Regions from separate parts of the Ornithinimicrobium jinqii genome, predicted to be linked through region 2. Evidence: predicted binding sites of a transcription regulator. Region 2 holds the regulator's gene; each other region holds the start of a gene.
The links. Region 2 encodes LexA, which represses DNA repair genes until DNA is damaged. Its sites were predicted from a motif close to TCGAACANNTGTTCGA; they were not measured.

Region 1 (6,783 bases), on a different contig from region 2:
GATCTGCCAGGACCTCGACGTGCCGCCGGAGCACCAGTACATCGAGCCCCCGCGGCGTCGGCGCTGACACGGGGAGACGCCTCGGCTGTCGCACCCGGCGGGTCCGGCTGCGCTCGGGGTGCGCGGCGGGGAGCACAGGGGCACACTCGGGGGATGACCGATCAGACTCCCGCCCCAGACCTCACCGAGGACGAGCAGACCCTCGTCCGCCGCTCCGCGTTCGGCGCGATCGCCCTGGTGTCCCAGGCGGACCCCGGGTTCTTCGCGATGTTCAAGGAGTCGATGGCCGGCTCCCAGGCACTGCAGCAGGCGCCCGAGGGCGTCAAGGAGCTGCTGAGGGAGGGCGGCCTGCCCACCCCGCCGCGGGGCAGCAAGGAGGAGGTCCGCGCCACCATCTTGGCCGAGCTCGGCCAGGCGATGGACGTGCTGCGGGCGAAGGTGCCGGCGCAGGCCGACGGATACCGCGACGTCGTCCTGGCCGCGGCCGACCAGGTCGCCGCTGCCGCGGACGGGGTGGCCGCGGAGGAGCAGGCGGTCATCGCGGAGATCCGCAGCGCGCTCTCCTGAGCAGGGCCTGGACGCCACACTCCCTGCGGGCTCAGAGCAGACCGCGCTCCAGCATGACCTCGGCGATCTGGACGGCGTTGAGGGCCGCGCCCTTGCGCAGGTTGTCGTTCGACACGAACATCACCAGACCGCGTCCGTCCGGCACCGACTGGTCGGTGCGGATCCGCCCGACGTAGGACGGGTCCTGGCCGGCGGCTGCCAGGGGGGTCGGAACGTCGGCCAGCTCGACGCCGGGGGCCTCCGCGAGCAGCGTGGTGGCCCGTGCAGGCGTGATCGCCCGGGCGAACTCCGCATGGATCGCCAGGCTGTGACCGGTGAAGACCGGGACGCGCACGCAGGTGCCCGAGACGGCGAGGGCGGGGATCCCGAGGATCTTGCGCGACTCGGTGCGCAGCTTGACCTCCTCGGAGGTCTCCCCGTCCTCGACGAGGTCACCGGCGAGGGCGACGACGTTGAACGCGATGGGGGCCACGTAGGCCTTCGGCCCGGGCAGCACCACGGAGGCGCCGTCGTGGGTGAGCCCCTCGATCGGGGCGTCGGCGGCCACCCCGGCACGGACCTGGCCCCCGAGCTCCTCCACCCCGGCGAGCCCGGAGCCGGACACGGCCTGGTAGGTGGCGACGCGCAGGCGCTCCAGCCCGGCCTCCGCGTGGAGGGGGCGCAGCACCGGCATCGCGGCCATGGTCGTGCAGTTGGGATTGGCGACGATCCGCCGGCCACCCCCGCCGACCGCCTGCTGCAGGTCGTCCGGGTTGACCTCGCTGACGACCAGCGGCACGGCGTCGTCCATCCGCCACGCGGAGGAGTTGTCGACGACCACGGCGCCAGCCTCGGCGAAGCGGGGGGCGTGCGTCCTGGACGCGCTGCCGCCGGCGGAGAAGAGCGCGACGTCGATGCCCGAGAGGTCCGCCGTCGCGACGTCCTCGACCACGATCTGGCGCGCTTCGTCATACCCGGCGATGCCGTTGGGCGACCCGTCCCAGGCCAGCGTGGTGCCGGCCGAGCGGGAGGAGGCGAGGTAGCGCACCGAGGCGACGGGGAAGCCGCGCTCGGAGAGCAGTCGGCGCATCACCGCGCCCACCTGCCCCGTCGCGCCGACCAGGGCGACGTGCAGGTGCGTCCTGTGCTGCGGCTTCCTGCTCACCGGCCCGTCCCGCCGTAGACCACGGCCTCGGCCTCGGCGTCCAGGTCGAACGCCGTGTGCACCGCACGCACGCCGGCCTCGAGGTCGGCCTGGTCGCAGATCACGGAGATCCGGATCTCGGAGGTGCTGATCATCTCGATGTTGACGCCGGCCTCGGCGAGTGCGGAGAAGAGGCGCGCAGCGACCGAGGGGTTGGACCGCATCCCGGCACCGACGAGGGAGAGCTTGCCGACATGGCTGGTGTAGAGCACGTCGCTGAACCCCATCTCGGCCTGCAGCCCCCGCACGGCGGCCACCGTGGTCTGCCCGTCCGTCTCCGGGATGGTGAACGAGATGTCCGACGTGGCGGCGTCGGACGTCGAGACGTTCTGGACGATCATGTCGACCGACACGCCCGCCCGCGACACGGCACCGACCACCGCGGCGGCAGCCCCCGGACGGTCCGGGATGCCGACGGCGGTGACCTTGCCCAACGACCTGTCGTGGGCGATGCCGGAGATGATGGGTTCTTCCATGGTGTCCTCCGTGAGGGGTCGGCCGACCAGGATCCACGTGCCCTCCTTGTCGGAGAAGCTGCTGCGGACGTGGAGCGGCACGTGGAACCGGCGCGCGTACTCCACCGCGCGCAGGTGCAGGATCTTGGCGCCGTGCGCCGCCATCTCGAGGGTCTCCTCGATGGTGAGGCGGGTGACGGGTCGGGCGCTGGGCACGATGCGGGGGTCGGCGGTGTAGAGGCCGTCGACGTCGGTGTAGATCTCGCAGACGTCCGCGTCGAGGGCGGCAGCGAGGGCGACGGCGGTGGTGTCCGAGCCACCGCGGCCCAGCGTCGTGATGTCGTCGTCGGTGCTGATGCCCTGGAAACCGGCGACGATCGCCACACGGCCCTCGTCGAGGGCGAGCCGGACGCGGGCGGGCTGGACGTCGAGGAGCCGGGCGCGCCCGTGGGCGGTGTCGGTGCGCATGCCGGCCTGGGCCCCGGTGAAGCTCTTGGCCGGGACCCCGAGCTTCTCGATGGCCATCGCGAGGAGAGCCATGGAGATCCGCTCGCCGGCCGAGAGCAGCATGTCCATCTCCCGCTGCGGCGGGACGCCGGGTGAGACCTGGGCGGCGAGGTCGAGCAGCTCGTCCGTCGTGTCGCCCATCGCGGAGACCACGACGGCGACCTGGTTGCCGGCCTGGTGGGAGGAGACGACGCGGCCGGCGACGCGGCGCATCGCCTCGGCGTCGGAGACGGACGATCCGCCGAACTTCATCACGAGCAGAGCCATGGGACTTCCTGGGGAGGGTTCCTGGGGGCGTGGGGTGGTGCGCTGACGGCGGCGTCGGGCGTCCCGGGGTCGCACCAGTGTAGTGCTCCCGCACGCCCTGCCTTGACGCAGGGGAAGCGTTCTTCGGTCCGCTCAGACCAGCAGCAGAGCCGCGCTCGCCACCACGAGCGTCCAGCCGATCTCTCCGACGCCCAGGCGGGCCGGGCTCCAGCCGAGCCGGGGGAGCAGGGCCGCACGGGCCGCGAGCGCGAACCCGGTCGTCGCGAGGACCGGCCCTGCTGGTGCGGGGAGGAGGAGAGCCAGCGCGGCGACGAGGAGGTGGTAGGTCACCGAGACGACGAGGAAGGAGGTGTTGTCTCGCTCGCGGATCGCGCTCTTGACGTAGAACACGGTGCCGACGAAGTAGCAGGCGAGCACGGCGGTCAGCAGCCAGGCGCGCGTCCGGTCCTGGGTGCCCCCCAGGTCGTAGGCGACCAGGGTCATGAGGCTGGACCCGGCACTGGTGGCCAGCCCGCTGACCAGGGCCCGTTCGTGGCGGGTCGCCGAGGCGACCAGGCCGACCCCCAGCGGCAGGATGAACAGCGGGGTCCAGCGCAGCAGGCCCGGTGAGACGGTGAGCAGCGCGAGCCCCAGCCCTGCCGCGAGCAGCAGGTAGGCACGAACGGGCGCCAGGTAGCGGCTCCTGCGCCGCGCCTTCAGCCACAGCCCCGTCGCGAAGAACGCGAGGTAGCCGGCGAACCAGAAGGCCGCGAGGAGCAGGTGCGCGGGTCGGGGGCCCGAGGCGAGCGCGCCGACCAGCAGGGGAGTGGCGAGCATCGCCCAGGCGCCGTGCTGGTGGGGCACCCAGCCGGGCGAACGACGACGACGCGCAGGACGTCGCTGGACCGGGGGCGCGGTCGTGCTCACCCCTTCAGGCTAGGCCGCGCCAGGGTGCCGCGACACGCCGGGTCGGGGATGCTTGTGTCGTACAAACTTTCGATTACCGTTGTCCACACGGTGCCGCCGCAGGCACCCGACGTCCACAGGTATGTCGTGGACGGCCGGGTCTGTCGGTGGGGGCGCCTAGCGTCTGACTCAGACCCGGACCAGGGCCTCCACGAGGAGGCGGCGGCCGGAGGTCGGTCGAAGGTAGGCGCGCCCACCACGAGGACGAAGGAGCATGACATGGCCACGAAGATCGCACCTGGCGGCGCACGCAACGGTGCAGCCGCGGTAGCCGGCAGCGACAGGCAGCGGGCGCTCGACTCTGTGATGGCGCAGATCGAGAAGCAGCACGGCAAGGGCTCGGTCATGCGGCTGGGTGACGAGACCCGCCCCCCGATCAAGGTCATCCCCACCGGGTCGATCGCCCTGGACGTCGCCCTCGGGGTCGGTGGGCTGCCGCGGGGCCGGGTGGTGGAGATCTACGGCCCGGAGTCCAGCGGAAAGACCACCGTGGCGCTGCACGCGGTCGCGAGCGCGCAGAAGGCCGGCGGCATCGCCGCCTTCATCGACGCCGAGCACGCCCTCGACCCTGACTACGCCAAGGCGCTCGGCGTCGACACCGACGCCCTGCTCGTGAGCCAGCCGGACACCGGTGAGCAGGCGCTGGAGATCGCGGACATGCTGATCCGCTCGGGGGCCCTGGACATCATCGTCATCGACTCGGTCGCCGCCCTGGTGCCCCGGGCCGAGATCGAGGGGGAGATGGGGGACAGCCACGTCGGCCTGCAGGCCCGGCTGATGTCCCAGGCGCTGCGCAAGATCACCGGTGCCCTGAGCAACACCGGCACCACCGCGATCTTCATCAACCAGCTCCGCGAGAAGATCGGCGTGATGTTCGGCTCGCCGGAGACGACGACCGGTGGCAAGGCGCTGAAGTTCTACGCCTCGGTGCGCATCGACGTCCGCCGGATCGAGACCCTGAAGGACGGCACGGACGCGGTCGGCAACCGGACCCGCGCCAAGGTCGTCAAGAACAAGGTGGCGCCCCCCTTCAAGCAGGCAGAGTTCGACATCCTCTACGGGCAGGGCATCTCCCGGGAGGGCGGTCTGATCGACATGGGGGTGGACCACGGCTTCGTGCGCAAGGCCGGTGCCTGGTACACCTACGAGGGTGAGCAGATGGGGCAGGGCAAGGAGAACGCCCGTCAGTTCCTCAAGGACAACCCCGACATCGCCGACACCATCGACCGCAACATCAAGGCCAAGCTCGGGATCGGTGTGCCGGTCGCCGGGGCTGTCCTGCCCGGCGCGGACGACCTTCCGGACGGGGTCGACCCCGTCACCGGTGAGGTCTCGGTCGACTTCTGATGGCCGAGGCAGACCGGCTGTCTGCGGCACGGCAGGTGCTGGCGGAGGCGGAGTCCGCCGCCAGCGCGGCCGCGCCGCGGTCAGCGGGGCCGGGGACCGCAGAGAGCAGTGCTGACCCTGCGTCCGTCGCTCGTCGGATCGTGCTGCGGCAGCTCGCGATGGGTCCGCGCACGCGTCGGCAGCTCGAGGACAAGCTGCGCGACCGTGGGTGCGCCCCCGAGGTGGCTGCCAGCGTGCTCGACCGGATGGGGGAGGTCGGCCTCGTCGACGACGAGGCCTTCGCCGAGATGTTCGTCCGCTCCCGTCAGGAGACCAAGGGCCTCGCGGCCGTGGCGCTGCGTCGTGAGCTGCGCGACAGGGGGGTGGCGGACGAGGTCGTCGATGCCGCCCTCGAGGAGATCGACCCGGAGCGGGAGAAGGACCAGGCCCGCGCCCTGGTCGTCCGTCGACTGCGGACGATGCGCGGCCTGGACCGGGACGTCCAGACCCGGCGCCTGGCAGGCTTCCTCGCCAGGAAGGGCTACGGGTCCGGCGTGTCGTTCCAGGTGATCCGCGAGGCGCTGGACGACCTTCCCGAGCACGCGCGGGACTGACCCACGCGGAGGAACCGTCACTGCCGTGAAGCAGTCACTCGTCCTCGTCGGGAGCCGGCGCGTCCGAGGGGTCCCACTCCACCTCGGTCAGGGTCTCGTCGGCGTCGTCGTCCACGAAGTGCATCGCCGACTCCTCCGGAGAGTCCCAGCTGGTCGCGCGCCCCTCGCGGGCGACCATCCGTGCCTCGCGGTCCTGGTAGCGCCCCTCGTCGGGACCGATCAGACGACCCACGCGACGGTCGTCGCCACCGTAGTGGTCCAGGTCGGCGCGGATCGCGTCGGGGTCGTCGCCCCCCACCATGCCGTCGTCCTTCTCGTCCATGCCCGACTCGTTGTCGGGGGCGCCGTACGCGGAGTAGGGGTCGGCCACCTCCTGGCGGACCCGCTGGTCGATGGTCTCCTCGCGCAGCTGCTCCTCGGCCGTGATGCCGAAGGCGACCGACCCCTGCAGCCGGTCCGGCGGGGCGTACCCACGGTCGAGCGGGTCACCGTCGCCCATCAGCGTGTCCTCGGCAGACAGCTGATCCTCGTCGTCCACGCTGAAGATGCCCATCTCGTCGCCGATGCTCTCGCGGTCGTTGGCAATCATCGTCGCTCCTTCGCGGACGGGCTGTTCTCGTGGTCTCATCCTACGTCCGCACTACAGTGGGTGGCCGTGAAGGTCACCACTCCCGCCCCTGTGACAGTGGTCTCGTGATGTGGCAGGTGTGGGTCCTCGCGGCGTCGCGCCGCACCCCCACGCTCAACCGGCACCTGGCCTACCACCTCGCCTGGGTCGCGGGCGTCCTCAACTCCGTCGGGTTCGTCGCCGTCGGCTTCTACACCTCGCACATGACGGGCATCACCGCCAGCGTCGCCGACCACCTGGTCCTCGGCGGGTGGCGGATCGTCTGGCTCGGCGTGGTCGCCCTCGCCTTCT
Region 2 (6,783 bases):
GGTCTGGTGGTGCTCACGGGGGCGGGGATGTCGACGGCGTCGGGGATCCCGGACTATCGCGGGCCGGACGGCCTGCGGCGCGTCCAGCCGATGCAGCACGCCGAGTTCGTGGGGTCGGCCGAGGCGAGGAGGCGCTACTGGGCACGGGCCTACAGCGGGTGGCGGCGCTTCGCCGCGGCGCAGCCGAACCCGGCCCACGGGGCGGTCGCCGACCTGCAGCGCGCGGGCCTGGTCGACGGGCTGATCACCCAGAACGTCGACGGGCTGCACCAGCGGGCGGGGGCGCGGGAGGTGCTGGAGCTGCACGGCAACCTGGCGCGGGTGCTGTGCCTGGACTGCGGGGAGCCCTACGCGCGCGAGCAGGTGCACGACTGGCTCGACCACGCCAACCCTGGCTTCGCGCGGGGCCTCGACGACGGGGTGCAGGTGCGGCCGGACGGCGACGTCGTGCTCCCGGACGCCGCCGTGGAGAGGTTCAGGTCGCCGCAGTGCCTGGTCTGCAACGGGGACGTGCTGAAGCCGGACGTGGTCTTCTTCGGTGGTTCGGTGGCCAAGGACGTGGTGGAGCGTGCCTACGCGATGGTCGAGGAGGCGGCGTGCCTGCTGGTCCTGGGCTCCTCGCTGCGGGTGATGAGCGGCTACCGCTTCGTGCGGAGGGCGGCACGGCTGGGGATCCCCGTGGCGGTGGTCACCCGCGGCGAGACCCGGGGGCAGGCGGAGACCACCGTGCACGTCGACAGCCTGCTCACCGACGTGCTCCCGCGGCTGGTGAGCGACCTGGACGGGGGGAGGGTCTTGGCAGGGGGCGGATGATGTGATCTGCTGCACCGAGGCCGTGCCGACGGCGTGCACAGGAGCAACCAGGAGGCGGACGTGGTCATCTCGCACGAGCAGCTCAACATGCTGTACGACGCGGAGGTCGTCGACCAGGACGGCGAGAAGGTCGGGGCGATGGGCCAGATCTACCTGGACAACGCGACCGGGGAGCCGGCGTGGATCACGGTGCGCACCGGGTGGTTCGGGGGGCGGCGGGTGTTCGTGCCGCTCACCACGGCGGAGGTGCTGGACGGGCAGATCCGCTGCGCCTACAGCATGGCGAAGATCAAGGGCGCGCCCGACATCGAGGTGGACGGCCACCTGTCGGAGGCCGACGAGCAGGACCTCGACGCCTACTACGCGGTCGACGAGGGGCCCATGCCGTCCGCGTGAGGAACAGGGGTATGGCGTGTCGCAGCGGGGAGGAGCGTGTGCGGGCGGGCGCAGCACAGCGCCGCCCCGGTCGAGGTGGGACGGCGCTGTGGGGTCGGGGGAGCGGCTCCGTCCGGTGGCAGCCGGAGCGGGCGTCGGGGGTCCCCGTGAGGGTCAGACGCGGCGCAGGACCGCGGTGACCTTGCCCAGGACGACGGCGTGGTCGCCGTCGATCGGCTCGTAGGCCGGGTTGTGCGGCATGAGCCAGACCTTGCTGTCGCGCTTCTTGTAGGTCTTGACGGTCGCTTCGTTGTCCAGCATGGCGGCGACGATGTCGCCGTTGACCGCGGTCGGCTGGCGGCGCACGACCACCCAGTCGCCGTCGCAGATCGCCGCGTCGATCATCGAGTCGCCGACGACCTTGAGCAGGAAGAGCTCGCCGTCGCCGACGATCTGGCGGGGGAGCGGGAAGACGTCCTCGATCGCCTCCTCGGCCAGGATCGGACCGCCGGCGGCGATGCGGCCGACGACGGGCACATACGTGGCCTGGGGGCGAGAGTCGCCGATGCCGGTCTCGTCGTAGACGTCGCCCGTGGCTGGACGGCCGTCGGCGGAGGTGGGTGCGCGGTCGCTGGCGGCCGGGGAGCTCGTGGACCGGCGGTAGCCCTGGCCCTCCTCGCCCGGGACGACGACCTCGATGGCGCGTGGCCGGTGGGGGTCGCGGCGCAGGTAGCCCTTGCGCTCGAGCATCTTCAGCTGGTGCGCGACCGAGCTCGGTGAGGTGAGCCCCACCGCGTCACCGATCTCGCGCAGGCTCGGTGGGTAGCCCCGCGCGTCCACCGAGTCGCGGATCACGTCGAGCACGCGCCGCTGCCGGTTGGTGAGCTCAGCCCCGCCGTCGCGGTCGGGCATCTCGTGGATCGTGGCCATCTCGTCCCCGTCTCTCTGCCTGCCAGGTCCTGGCCGTCAGGCCAGGTCAGAGGGTCTGTCAGTGGTCGGTGTTTCAGTACCTGACATGCACACAGCCTACGAGCCGAGCAGCCGTCAAGCAAACATCTGTTCGACCGGCGTGTCGACAAAATCGTACGTCCGTGCTATCAATAGGACAGACGTGCTATCGCACATGCGTACACGGACCCTGAGGAGGACCACCATGAGCACAGCCACCGTTTTCTCCCCCCTCGCCGTCGGAGCCGGGGCCGCGGGCACGGTCGTCGGTCGTCGTGACCACCTCCGCCTCGTCGTCGCCGACGAGCGCCGTGCGCAGCCGGTGCCCCTGCACATCACGCGGCGCGGACGCCTGGCGTTGACCGGCACGGTCGCGCTCGTGCTCGTCCTGGCGTTCGCCTCCCTGCTCAGCGCGCTGGGACCGGCGGGCGCAAGCTCGGCGGTCGTGGTCGAGCCGGGCATGACGCTCACGCAGCTGGCGACCGAGCACCTTCCCGAGATGCCGCTCAGCCAGGCCGTCACCGACATCCAGCGAGCCAACAAGCTGAGCACGACCGACATCGCCGTCGGTCAGGAGCTCGTGATCCCGGGCCGCTGACGCAGACGGGTCACCCGGCGTGCACGGCCTCCCAGACCACGGCCAGCTGGTCGGTGGGCATGAAGTAGCCGGACAGGTGCGGGTCGAACATCAGCCCCGCGATGTCGGCCGTGCGGTAGTCGTCGGCCGAGCGCACGACCTCGTCCGGGGGCAGGGCGATGGCGCGCAGGTCCTCGGCGGCACCGATCATGCCGTGCTGGACCGCGAAGTGGCGGGCCCGCTCGGCGTTGGTGAAGGTCAGCAGCATCATCTGGTCGTCGATCGACGCGGCCGCCGGCGACTCCATCCCCTCGTCGCCCACCGCGACGAACCACCAGTGCTCCAGGCCCATCGTCGCCCGCCACAGCGCGGTCATGCCGGCGCGGTCGTCCGGGCCCTCGACCCGCGCGGCGAGCAGGTCGGTCTCGGTCTCCGACGGGGGGAGGAGGTCCGAGATGTCCGTGGCGGGTCCGGTCCCGGTCGTCCCCTCGACCGCTGTCGTGCCGTCGTCCTCGGGCTGGGCCCGAGCCTCGGTCCCGGGACGCCTGCCCTCGTAGATCGACTCCCCGTCGCTGCGGTCGGGGTCGTCCTGGAACGGCAGGCCGGTGGGATCAGTCATGGTGCTATCGGACCACACCGGGGAGGGGGGACCCAACTGTCCTGCGGACGGCGGCAGGGGCTGTGGGTGCGGGCGGCTACCGTCGGGGGATGACATTGAGCACCGAGCCGCCGACCACCGACCGTGCCACCGGTGCGGCCACGGCACTTCCGGGGGGCAGCGCGGAGGTCGCCCTCGGCGCTCTCCGACGGCTGGTCGGGCGCGAGGACGCCGAGTTCCGCGACGGCCAGCTCGAGGCGGTGCTCGAGCTCGTCGAGGACCGGGCACGGGTGCTGGTGGTGCAGCGGACGGGATGGGGCAAGTCGGCGGTCTACTTCGTCGCGACGGCCCTGCGACGGGCGCAGGGTGCTGGCCCGACCATCATCGTCTCGCCGCTGCTCGCCCTGATGCGCGACCAGATCGCGGCGGCGGCGAGGGCAGGGGTGCGGGCCGTGACCATGAACTCCGCCAACGCCACCGAGTGGGACGACGTGCGCGGCGCCCTCGCCCGGGACGAGGTCGACGTGCTGCTCGTCAGCCCCGAGCGGCTCAACAACCCTCGGTTCCGCGAGGAGCAGCTGCCCGACCTGGCGCGCCGCTGCGGACTGCTGGTCGTGGACGAGGCGCACTGCATCAGCGACTGGGGCCACGACTTCCGCCCCGACTACCGGCGGATCCGGACGCTGCTCGACGTCCTGCCCGAGGGCACGCCGGTGCTGGCCACGACCGCCACGGCCAACGAGCGGGTGGTCGCCGACGTCGTCGAGCAGCTGGGCGTGGGCGGGGCCCACGTACGCACGATCCGTGGTCCGCTGGCACGGGCCTCCCTGCGCCTGGGGGTGCTGCCCCGGCTGACGCCCGAGCAGCGGTTGGGCTGGATCGTCGCGCACCTGGGGGACCTGCCGGGCAGCGGCATCGTCTACTGCCTGACCGTCGCGGCCGCCGAGGACGTCGCCGTGGCGCTGCGCGCGGCGGGGCACGAGGTGGCCGCCTACACCGGACGCACGGACCCCGACGAGCGCGAGCGGCTGGAGGGAGCGCTGCGCCGCAACCAGGTCAAGGCGCTGGTGGCCACGAGCGCGCTCGGGATGGGGTTCGACAAGCCCGACCTGGGGTTCGTCGTGCACCTCGGCGCGCCGAGCTCGCCGGTCGCCTACTACCAGCAGGTCGGTCGTGCGGGGCGCGCGACCGAACGGGCCGACGTGCTGCTGCTGCCGGGCTCGGAGGACCGGGACATCTGGTCCTACTTCGCGACCGTCTCGATGCCGCGGCAGGACCAGGCCGACGCGGTGCTCGGCGCGTTGTCCGCGGCGCAGCGTCCGCTGTCGACCCCGGTGCTGGAGACCATGGTCGACGTGCGACGGACCCGTCTGGAGCTGCTCCTGAAGGTGCTCGACGTCGACGGCGCCGTGGAGAAGGTGCAGGGAGGCTGGATCGGGACCGGCGAGCCCTGGGTCTACGACCGGGAGCGCTACCAGCGGGTGGCGGACGCGCGGGTCCGCGAGGCGGAGCTGATGGTGGCCTACCAGGGCACGGACGGGTGCCGGATGGCCTTCCTGCAGGAGTGCCTGGACGACTCGACCGCCAGTCCCTGCGGCCGGTGCGACAGCTGTGCCGGCGCCTGGTACCCGACGGAGATCCCGGACGCGGCCGTCGGGGCTGCCAGGGAGCAGCTCGGCGGTGTCGGGGTGCCGCTGGACCCGCGAGCGCAGTGGCCCACCGGTATGCCGCGCCTCGGCGTGGAGCAGAAGGGCAAGATCGCGTCGGAGGAGCAGGCGGAGCCAGGGCGGGCGCTGGCACGGCTGTCGGACCTCGGCTGGGGGCAGCGGCTGCGGGCCGTGCTCCGCGAGGGGGCGTCCCGCGTCGGGGACCCCGACGACCCGGAGCAGGAGCTGGTCGCCGGGCAGCCGGTCCCGGCAGAGGTCATGCGCGCGGTGGTGCAGGTGCTGGCGGGCTGGGACTGGCGCGAGCGCCCGGTCGGGGTCGTCGCGATGCCGTCGCGGCGGCGTCCGGCGGTGACCGGTTCGCTGGCGGCGCAGGTCAGCGAGATCGGGCGGCTTCCGCTGCTCGGCACCCTGGACTACGTGGACGGGGGACCGGTGGGCGGGCCGGGTGGCAACAGCGCCTTCCGGCTGGCCAACGTGTGGGGTCGGATCGCCGCGGGACCGCAGCTGCGGGAGACCCTGGCCTCGACGCGGGGTCCAGTGCTGCTGGTCGACGACCTCGTCGACTCGCGGTGGACGATCACCGTGGCAGCGCGCGAGCTGCGGCTCGCTGGTGCCGATGCCGTGCTGCCGCTGGTCCTCGCGGTCGAGGGCTGAGGCTCAGAGATCCAGCGCGGCCGGGGCGGACCGCGCGCGTACGGCATACCTCGGGGGTGTGGGGTGTTGCCGCCCACGTGCCCCCTCACCCCGAGACCTCCTCCCGCCGCGTCCCCCTGTCCGTGCTCGACCTCGCTCCGCGCTCCGCCGGGATGACGCCGCGGCAGGCGCTGGAGGAGTCGACGCTGCTGGCGCAGGAGGTCGACGAGCTGGGCTACGCGCGGTTCTGGATGGCCGAGCACCACGGGTCGGACACCTTCATGTCGTCCGCGACGGCCCTGCTGCTGGGCCACATGGCGCAGCACACCTCGCGCATCCGGCTCGGTTCGGGCGGGGTCATGCTGCCGAACCACTCGCCGCTGATGGTGGCGGAGTACTACGGGACGCTTGCCACGCTCTACGGCGACCGCTTCGACCTGGGGCTGGGGCGGGCGCCCGGAACGGACCCGATGACGGCGGCGGCGCTGGCGCGGAGCAGCGGGCAGCTCAACGAGTTCGCCAGCGAGGTGCTCGCGCTGCAGACCTACCTCGGTGAGCCGCAGCCCGGGGCGAAGGTCCGCGCGATCCCCGGCGAGGGCACGCACGTTCCGCTGTGGATGCTCGGCTCCTCCACCGGTGGGGCGCAGGTGGCCGGGGCGCTGGGGCTGCCGTTCTCCTTCGCGTCGCACTTCGCGCCGGACCAGCTGCGGGAGGCGCTGATGGTCTACCGCGACCGGTTCCGCGCCGACGGCGCGACCGCGCAGGTGGAGCGGCCGACGACGATGGCCGGGATCAACGTGCTGGTGGCGCCGAGCCAGGAGGAGGCCGAGCACCTCTTCACCACCGCGCAGCTGATGGCGATCCGGATCCGCAGCGGTCAGCCGGCCCCCCTGGACCCGCCGGTCGACGACCTCGCCAGCGCGGTCCCCGCCCAGCTGATCGGGCTGGCGCAGGCGCACCAGGCCGTTCAGGCCGTGGGCGACCCGGCGTCGGTGGTCGCCAAGCTCGAGGCGTTCGCGGCGGAGCACGAGCTGGACGAGCTGATCGTCACGACCTACACGTTCGACCCTGAGCTGCGGCGCCGGTCCTACCGGATGCTCGCGGAGGCGTGGGGGATGCCGGCGGCCTGACCGGTACCCCGGGGCCTCCGGTGCGGCATCCCGGGGCGCCCG
Region 3 (6,783 bases), on a different contig from region 2:
TGCTCACCCCCGCGGACTACGCGAACCACATCGACAAGTGGGCCTTCACGGTGCCCTTCGTCTGCGGCGCGACCAACCTGGGCGAGGCGCTGCGCCGCATCACCGAGGGCGCGGCGATGATCCGCTCCAAGGGCGAGGCCGGCACCGGCGACGTGTCCAACGCGACCATGCACATGCGGGTGATCCGCGGCGAGATCAACCGGCTGCGGTCCATGTCGCCGGACGAGCTCTACGTCGCCGCCAAGGAGCTGCAGGCGCCCTACGAGCTGGTCAAGGAGGTCGCGGAGGCCGGGAAGCTGCCGGTCGTGCTCTTCACCGCCGGCGGCATCGCCACCCCGGCCGACGCCGCGATGATGATGCAGCTCGGCGCCGAGGGCGTGTTCGTCGGCTCGGGCATCTTCAAGTCCGGCAACCCCGCCGAGCGCGCGGCCGCCATCGTCAAGGCCACGACCTTCCACGACGACCCCGACACCATCGCCCAGGTCTCCCGCGGCCTCGGTGAGGCCATGGTCGGGATCAACGTCGACGACATCCCCCAGCCGCACCGGCTCGCCGAGCGCGGCTGGTGACCGCCGCGGAGCGCGGCGCCGGGCAGTCCACCGGCGCCGCCGCCGCGGGAGGGTCGGACACGGAGGGGGTCCCGCTGACCGTCGGGGTGCTGGCGGTGCAGGGGGACGTGCTCGAGCACGCGCGGGCGCTCGAGCTCTCCGGCGCCCGGGTGCGGCCGGTGCGCCGCCCCGAGGAGCTGGACCACCTGGACGGCCTGGTGATCCCGGGCGGGGAGTCCACGACGATCGACCGGCTCTGCCGCCTCTTCGACCTGCACGAGCCGATCCGTGACCTCATCGCCGACGGACTGCCGGTCTACGGCTCGTGCGCCGGGATGATCCAGCTGGCCGACGAGATCCTCGACGGGCACCGCGACCAGCAGACGTTCGGCGGGATCGACATGACGGTGAGGCGCAACGCCTTCGGCCGCCAGGTCGACTCCTTCGAGGTCGACCTGCGCATCGAGGGGATCGCCGACCCGGACCGCCCGTTCCGCACCGTCTTCATCCGTGCCCCGCGCGTCGAGCGTGCCGGGGCCGGCGTCGAGGTGCTCGCCCGGGTCGACGACGCGGTCGTCGCGGTCCGGCAGGGGCACCTGCTGGCCACCTCCTTCCACCCGGAGGTCACCGACGACCACCGCGTGCACGAGCTGTTCGTGCGGATGTGCCGGGAGGCGCGGGGCGCGCCCGCCCAGCGGGTAACATCGGTGGCCGATCCAGCCGACGAGGGAAGCAGGACAGCATGAGTGGCCACTCCAAGTGGGCGACGACGAAGCACAAGAAGGCTGTCATCGACGCCAAGCGGGGCAAGCTCTTCGCCAAGTTGATCAAGAACATCGAGGTCGCTGCCCGTACCGGCGGCGGCGACCTCGCGGGCAACCCGACGCTCTTCGACGCCATCCAGAAGGCCAAGAAGACCTCGGTGCCCAACGACAACATCGACCGCGCCGTCAAGCGCGGTTCCGGCGCGGAGGCCGGTGGCGCGAGCTACGAGGCGCTGACCTACGAGGGCTACGCCCCCGGCGGTGTCGCCCTCTACATCGAGTGCCTGACCGACAACAAGAACCGCGCCGTCATGGAGGTCCGCACCGCGCTGTCCCGCAACGGCGGCTCGATGGCCGACAGCGGCTCGGTGGCCTACCTGTTCAACCGCAAGGGCCAGGTCCTCGTGCCCAAGGTCCAGGAGTCCGGCCCCACGAGCGAGGACGACCTGCTCGAGATCGTGCTGGACGCGGGAGCCGAGGAGGTCAGCGACCTCGACGAGGCCTTCGAGATCCTCAGCGAGGCGACCGACGTCGTGGCCGTGCGCACCGCGCTGCAGGAGGCCGGGCTCGACTACGACTCTGCGGAGGTGACCTTCGTGCCGAGCATGGAGGTCGCGCTGGACGCCGATGGTGCGCGCAAGGTTCTGAGGGTCATCGACGCCCTCGAGGACTGCGACGACGTCCAGAACGTCTACAGCAACGCCGACATCTCCGACGAGGTCCTGGCCGAGCTCGAGGCCGACTGACCGTCGTCGGCTCCCGGCGCGGACGGACCGGTCGGCCCGGGCGCCCGGACCGACGCCGCCGGGGTATGGCGTGTCGCGCCTCTCCCACGTCGTCACCCGTGGGTAGGGTTGGGTACGAACACCTGTCCACTCTCGTGCCCACCCCACCCGGGGGCACGGCACACCCACCAGGAGGCCGGCCCATGCGCGTGCTCGGCGTCGACCCCGGTCTGACCCGCTGCGGGCTGGGTGTGGTGGAGGGGCTGCCCGGTCGCGCCCTGCGGATGGTGGCGGTGGGGGTCATCCGCACCCCGGTGACCGACGAGCCGCACGAGCGGCTGCTGTCGGTGCAGACCGAGATCGACCAGTGGATCGCCGACTGGCAGCCCGAGGCCATCGCGGTCGAGCGGGTCTTCGCCAAGGCGAACATCAAGGGGATCATGGGCACGGCGCAGGCCTCGGCGATCCCGATGCTGGCGGCCGCCCGGCTGGGGCTGCCCCTGGGCATGCACACACCCTCGGAGATCAAGGCCGCGGTGACCGGCAACGGCCGCGCCGACAAGGCGCAGGTCACCCACATGGTCACCCGGATCCTCACGCTCGAGGAGGCTCCCCGGCCGGCCGACGCGGCCGACGCGCTGGCTCTGGCCATCTGCCACCTGTGGCGCAGCGCCGCAGACGCGCGGCTGGCCCCGGGCGGCTCGGGAGGCAACCGCATCCAGGAGGCGGAGCGGGCTGCCCAGGCCGCCCCGCCCAACCGGCTGGCCGCCCTGCACGCCCAGCACCGCACCGCCGTCCGGTCCGCCGCGGCGCGCGCCGGGGCCCGCCCGTCCATCAGCACCAGGAGGATCGCACCGTGATCGCATCCGTGCGCGGCCAGGTCCGCCACGTCGGCCTCGACAACGTCGTCGTCGAGGTCGGGGGTGTGGGGCTGCTCGTCCACACCACCCCGGCCACAGCCGCCGACTGCCGGACCGGGACCGAGGTCACCCTCGAGACCAGCATGGTCGTGCGCGAGGAGTCGCTGACCCTCTACGGCTTCCCCGGCCAGGACGCCAAGGCGCTCTTCGAGCAGGTGCAGACCGTGTCCGGGGTCGGTCCCCGGCTGGCGCTGGCGATGCTGTCGGTGCACGCCCCCGACGCCGTCCGTCGCGCGATCGCCCAGGGCGACCTGGTGGCCCTGACCAAGGTGCCCGGCATCGGCCGCAAGTCCGCCGAGCGGCTGGTGCTCGAGCTCAAGGACCGGATCCTGGCCCTCGGCGTCGACTCCGCCGACCTGGGGACCCGGCCCACGCCCGAGGCCGCTGGGGAGGCCGACGCCGCGCAGGTGCGGGCGGCCCTGGAAGGCCTGGGGTGGTCCGTCAAGCAGTCGACCGACGCGGTGAGCACCGTCACGTCCTCCCCGGACGCGCCGCGCGACGTGTCGGGCATCCTGCGGGCCGCCCTGCGGGAGCTGGGCCGGTGAGCCTTCCCGACGACGGCTCGCGCGAGGTCGACTTCGGCGTGGGCCAGGACCCGGGTGTCGGCCGGATGGTGGACCCCGGCGGCACGGACGAGGAGCGCCGCATCGAGGGGGCGCTGCGCCCACGACGGCTGGCCGACTTCCCCGGGCAGCACCGGGTGCGCGACCAGCTCGGACTCGTCATCGAGGCGGCCCGGCGCCGCGGCACCCCGCCCGACCACGTGCTGCTCTCCGGCCCTCCGGGCCTGGGCAAGACCACCCTCGCGATGATCATCGCCGGGGAGCTCGAGCAGCCGATCCGGATCACGAGCGGCCCGGCCATCCAGCACGCCGGCGACCTCGCGGCGGTCCTGTCCTCGCTCGTCGAGGGCGAGGTGCTCTTCCTCGACGAGATCCACCGGATGGCCAGACCTGCCGAGGAGATGCTCTACCTGGCGATGGAGGACTTCCGCGTCGACGTCATCGTCGGCAAGGGCCCCGGAGCCACCGCGATCCCGCTGGAGCTGCCGCCGTTCACGGTCGTCGGGGCCACCACCCGGGCCGGCCTGCTGCCCGCCCCGCTGCGTGACCGCTTCGGGTTCACCGGCCACCTCGACTTCTACGCCACCGAGGACCTGGTGACGATCCTGACCCGCAACGCCACCCTGCTCGGCATCGAGGCGGACCAGGCAGGGATCGAGCAGATCGCCTCCCGGTCCCGCGGCACGCCCCGCATCGCCAACCGCCTGCTGCGGCGGGTGCGCGACTGGGCGCAGGTGCACGGCGACCACGTCGTCGACGAGCCCGCCTCCCACGCCGCGCTCGATCTCTTCGACGTGGACGCGCTGGGTCTGGACCGTCTCGACCGCGCCGTCCTCGAGGCCCTGTGCACGAGGTTCGGCGGCGGGCCGGTGGGCCTGTCGACGCTGGCGGTGGCCGTGGGGGAGGAGCCCGACACCGTCGAGACGGTGGCCGAGCCCTACCTCGTGCGCGAGGGCTTCATGATCCGCACGCCGCGCGGCCGGGCGGCCAGCCCCGCGGCCTGGGCGCACCTCGGCCTGACGCCCCCCGCAGACGCCGCGAACGGCAGGGTGGGCCGCGACCAGGAGGAGCTGCCCCTGGAGGAGGCACCGGCCGCGCCCGTCGGCGGGGCGACGGGGCGGTTCAGCTGAGCCCCGACACGGCATACCCGCCTCTTTGGTCGCTCCAGCCACCTCACCTAGACTGCCCCGGGTGCCTGCGCGGGCTCCGACGCCCTGACCGCTGCACCCGCTCCGAACTACCGACGAAGGTTTCCTCATGACGCCACTGGTTGCTGCCGCCCCCGCCTCGACGGGGGGAGGCCTGACCACCCTCCTGCTGCTCGCGGTGCCCTTCCTGGTGCTGCTCTACCTGATGTTCACGCAGCGCCGGCGGGCCCGCGCCGTGACCCGGGCCCAGGCAGCCATCCAGGTGGGGCAGGAGGTGATGACCGCCTCCGGCATCTACGGCACCGTCACCGCCGTCGCCGACGAGGTCATCCACCTGCAGGTCGCCGACGGCGTCGTGCTCCGCGTGGTGCGCCGCGCGATCGTCCCCTCGGAGTCCGTGCCGCCGCAGGCTGACCGCCCGGAGAACGGACCCGGTCGGTCCGGCCACGAGGACCGGGGCGGGGAGACCGCCTGATGACCCTGTCGACGAGCGGCTCACGCCGCGAGGAGGACCTGCCCGGGGTCGGCGAGTCCAGCTCCCGGCGGCAGCCCCGCGGCAGCGGGACGCGCAAGCCCCGCAAGACGCGCAACCCCCGCATGCGAGGACCCGTCCGGACGCTGACCACGCTCCTGGTGCTCACCCTCCTGCTCTTCGCCGGCATCGGTGCCGCCCACCTGTGGGCCACCCCGCGCGCCAACCTCGCCCCTCAGCTCGGACTGGACCTCGCCGGCGGACGCCAGATCGTCCTCGCCCCGCTCACCGACGACGGGGCCGCCGTCGGGACCGACCAGCTCGACCAGGCGATCGACATCATCCGCCGCCGCGTGGACGCCACCGGCACCTCCGAGGCGGAGGTGTCCCGGCTCGGTCAGAACATCGCCGTCGCGATCCCCGGCAACCCCACACCCGAGCAGCTCGAGGCGCTCAGCCGGTCCTCGCAGATGTCGTTCCGCCCCGTGCTCATAGCCATGCCGGTGCTGCCGCCCGGTGCCGAGCCGCAGGTGCCGCGGCAGCTGCCCCTGCCCTCCGAGCAGCTGCAGGAGCAGGTCGAGCAGCTCACGCCTCCGGAGCCGACGGGTGCCCCCACGGACGCACCGGCCGAGGACCAGGCCGAGCAGACCGACGAGAACCGGGGCGGGGAACGCATCCCCGCGTCGGCGACCGCCGTCGACGAGGCTGCCACCACCCTGGACGCTCCCGCCACCGACGGCGCCGAGGTCACCGTCGGCCCGACCGAGGCCCCGGCCCAGGACCCCGTCCCCGGGAGCAACCCCTCCGACCTGGCGCAGATCACTCCCGAGCTGCAGCAGCAGCTCATCGAGGCTGACTGCGCCGACGAGTCCCTCGCCAGCCGGGTCGCCGCGTCCCCCGCCGCCCAGCCCGTCGTCGTGTGCAACACCGACGCCACGGAGAAGTACATCCTCGGTCCGGTCGAGCTGTCCGGGGCCAACCTCACCGACGCCACCTCCGGCGCCGAGCAGGTGGCCCAGGGTGCGGTCACCGGCCGGTGGCAGGTCGTCCTGACCTTCGACGGCGAGGGTGGTCAGACCTTTGCCGACATCACCTCGCGCCTCATGGGTTTCCCGCAGGACTCGCCGCAGAACCGGTTCGCGATGGTCCTCGACGGCGAGGTCATCTCTGCCCCGACCGTCAACAGCGTCATCCCCAACGGTGTCGCCACGATCACCGGCGACTTCACGGTGGAAGAGGCCGAGACGCTGGCCAACCAGCTCAAGTTCGGGGCGCTGCCGATGAGCTTCGACGTGCAGACCTCCGAGCAGATCAGCCCGACGCTGGGCGGTGAGCAGCTGCGCTACGGCCTCATCGCGGGCGCGATCGGCCTACTGCTGGTCTTCGCGTTCATGCTGGTGCAGTACCACGCGCTCGGCCTCGTCGCCATCGCCTCCCTCGTCGTGGCGGGGGTGCTGGCCTACGGTGCCGTGACGCTGCTCGGCTGGGCGACCAACTTCCGGCTCACGATGGCCGGCGTGACCGGCCTCATCGTGGCGATCGGCGTCACGGCCGACAGCTTCATCGTCTACTTCGAGCGGGTGCGCGACGAGGTGCGCGCCGGACGGCCGCTGCGGTACGCCGTGGACACCGGGTGGGAGCGC

Region 1: a site for LexA is predicted at 3,943-3,958, ahead of recA (recombinase RecA). Genes of this name have one in related genera too.
Region 3: a site for LexA is predicted at 2,173-2,188, ahead of ruvC (crossover junction endodeoxyribonuclease RuvC). Genes of this name have one in related genera too.

The regions. Positions count from the first base shown of each region.
Region 1 covers NZ_JBJFZS010000018.1:28,354-35,136, reverse strand. Annotated here, with positions in the region: gene ACI3ET_RS07900 (DUF3046 domain-containing protein) at 1-67, shown strand, start outside; gene ACI3ET_RS07895 (hypothetical protein) at 154-567, shown strand; gene ACI3ET_RS07890 (aspartate-semialdehyde dehydrogenase) at 599-1,711, opposite strand; gene ACI3ET_RS07885 (aspartate kinase) at 1,708-2,979, opposite strand; gene ACI3ET_RS07880 (YwiC-like family protein) at 3,112-3,885, opposite strand; gene recA (recombinase RecA) at 4,231-5,271, shown strand; gene ACI3ET_RS07870 (regulatory protein RecX) at 5,271-5,864, shown strand; gene ACI3ET_RS07865 (DUF5709 domain-containing protein) at 5,899-6,453, opposite strand; gene ACI3ET_RS07860 (YoaK family protein) at 6,561-6,783, shown strand, end outside.
Region 2 covers NZ_JBJFZS010000004.1:145,090-151,872, reverse strand. Annotated here, with positions in the region: gene ACI3ET_RS01990 (Sir2 family NAD-dependent protein deacetylase) at 1-813, shown strand, start outside; gene ACI3ET_RS01985 (PRC-barrel domain-containing protein) at 874-1,209, shown strand; gene lexA (transcriptional repressor LexA) at 1,363-2,118, opposite strand; gene ACI3ET_RS01975 (LysM peptidoglycan-binding domain-containing protein) at 2,342-2,734, shown strand; gene ACI3ET_RS01970 (hypothetical protein) at 2,745-3,332, opposite strand; gene ACI3ET_RS01965 (RecQ family ATP-dependent DNA helicase) at 3,422-5,632, shown strand; gene ACI3ET_RS01960 (LLM class flavin-dependent oxidoreductase) at 5,710-6,741, shown strand.
Region 3 covers NZ_JBJFZS010000036.1:2,117-8,899, reverse strand. Annotated here, with positions in the region: gene pdxS (pyridoxal 5'-phosphate synthase lyase subunit PdxS) at 1-569, shown strand, start outside; gene pdxT (pyridoxal 5'-phosphate synthase glutaminase subunit PdxT) at 644-1,294, shown strand; gene ACI3ET_RS15210 (YebC/PmpR family DNA-binding transcriptional regulator) at 1,291-2,058, shown strand; gene ruvC (crossover junction endodeoxyribonuclease RuvC) at 2,241-2,897, shown strand; gene ruvA (Holliday junction branch migration protein RuvA) at 2,894-3,502, shown strand; gene ruvB (Holliday junction branch migration DNA helicase RuvB) at 3,568-4,650, shown strand; gene yajC (preprotein translocase subunit YajC) at 4,778-5,143, shown strand; gene secD (protein translocase subunit SecD) at 5,143-6,783, shown strand, end outside.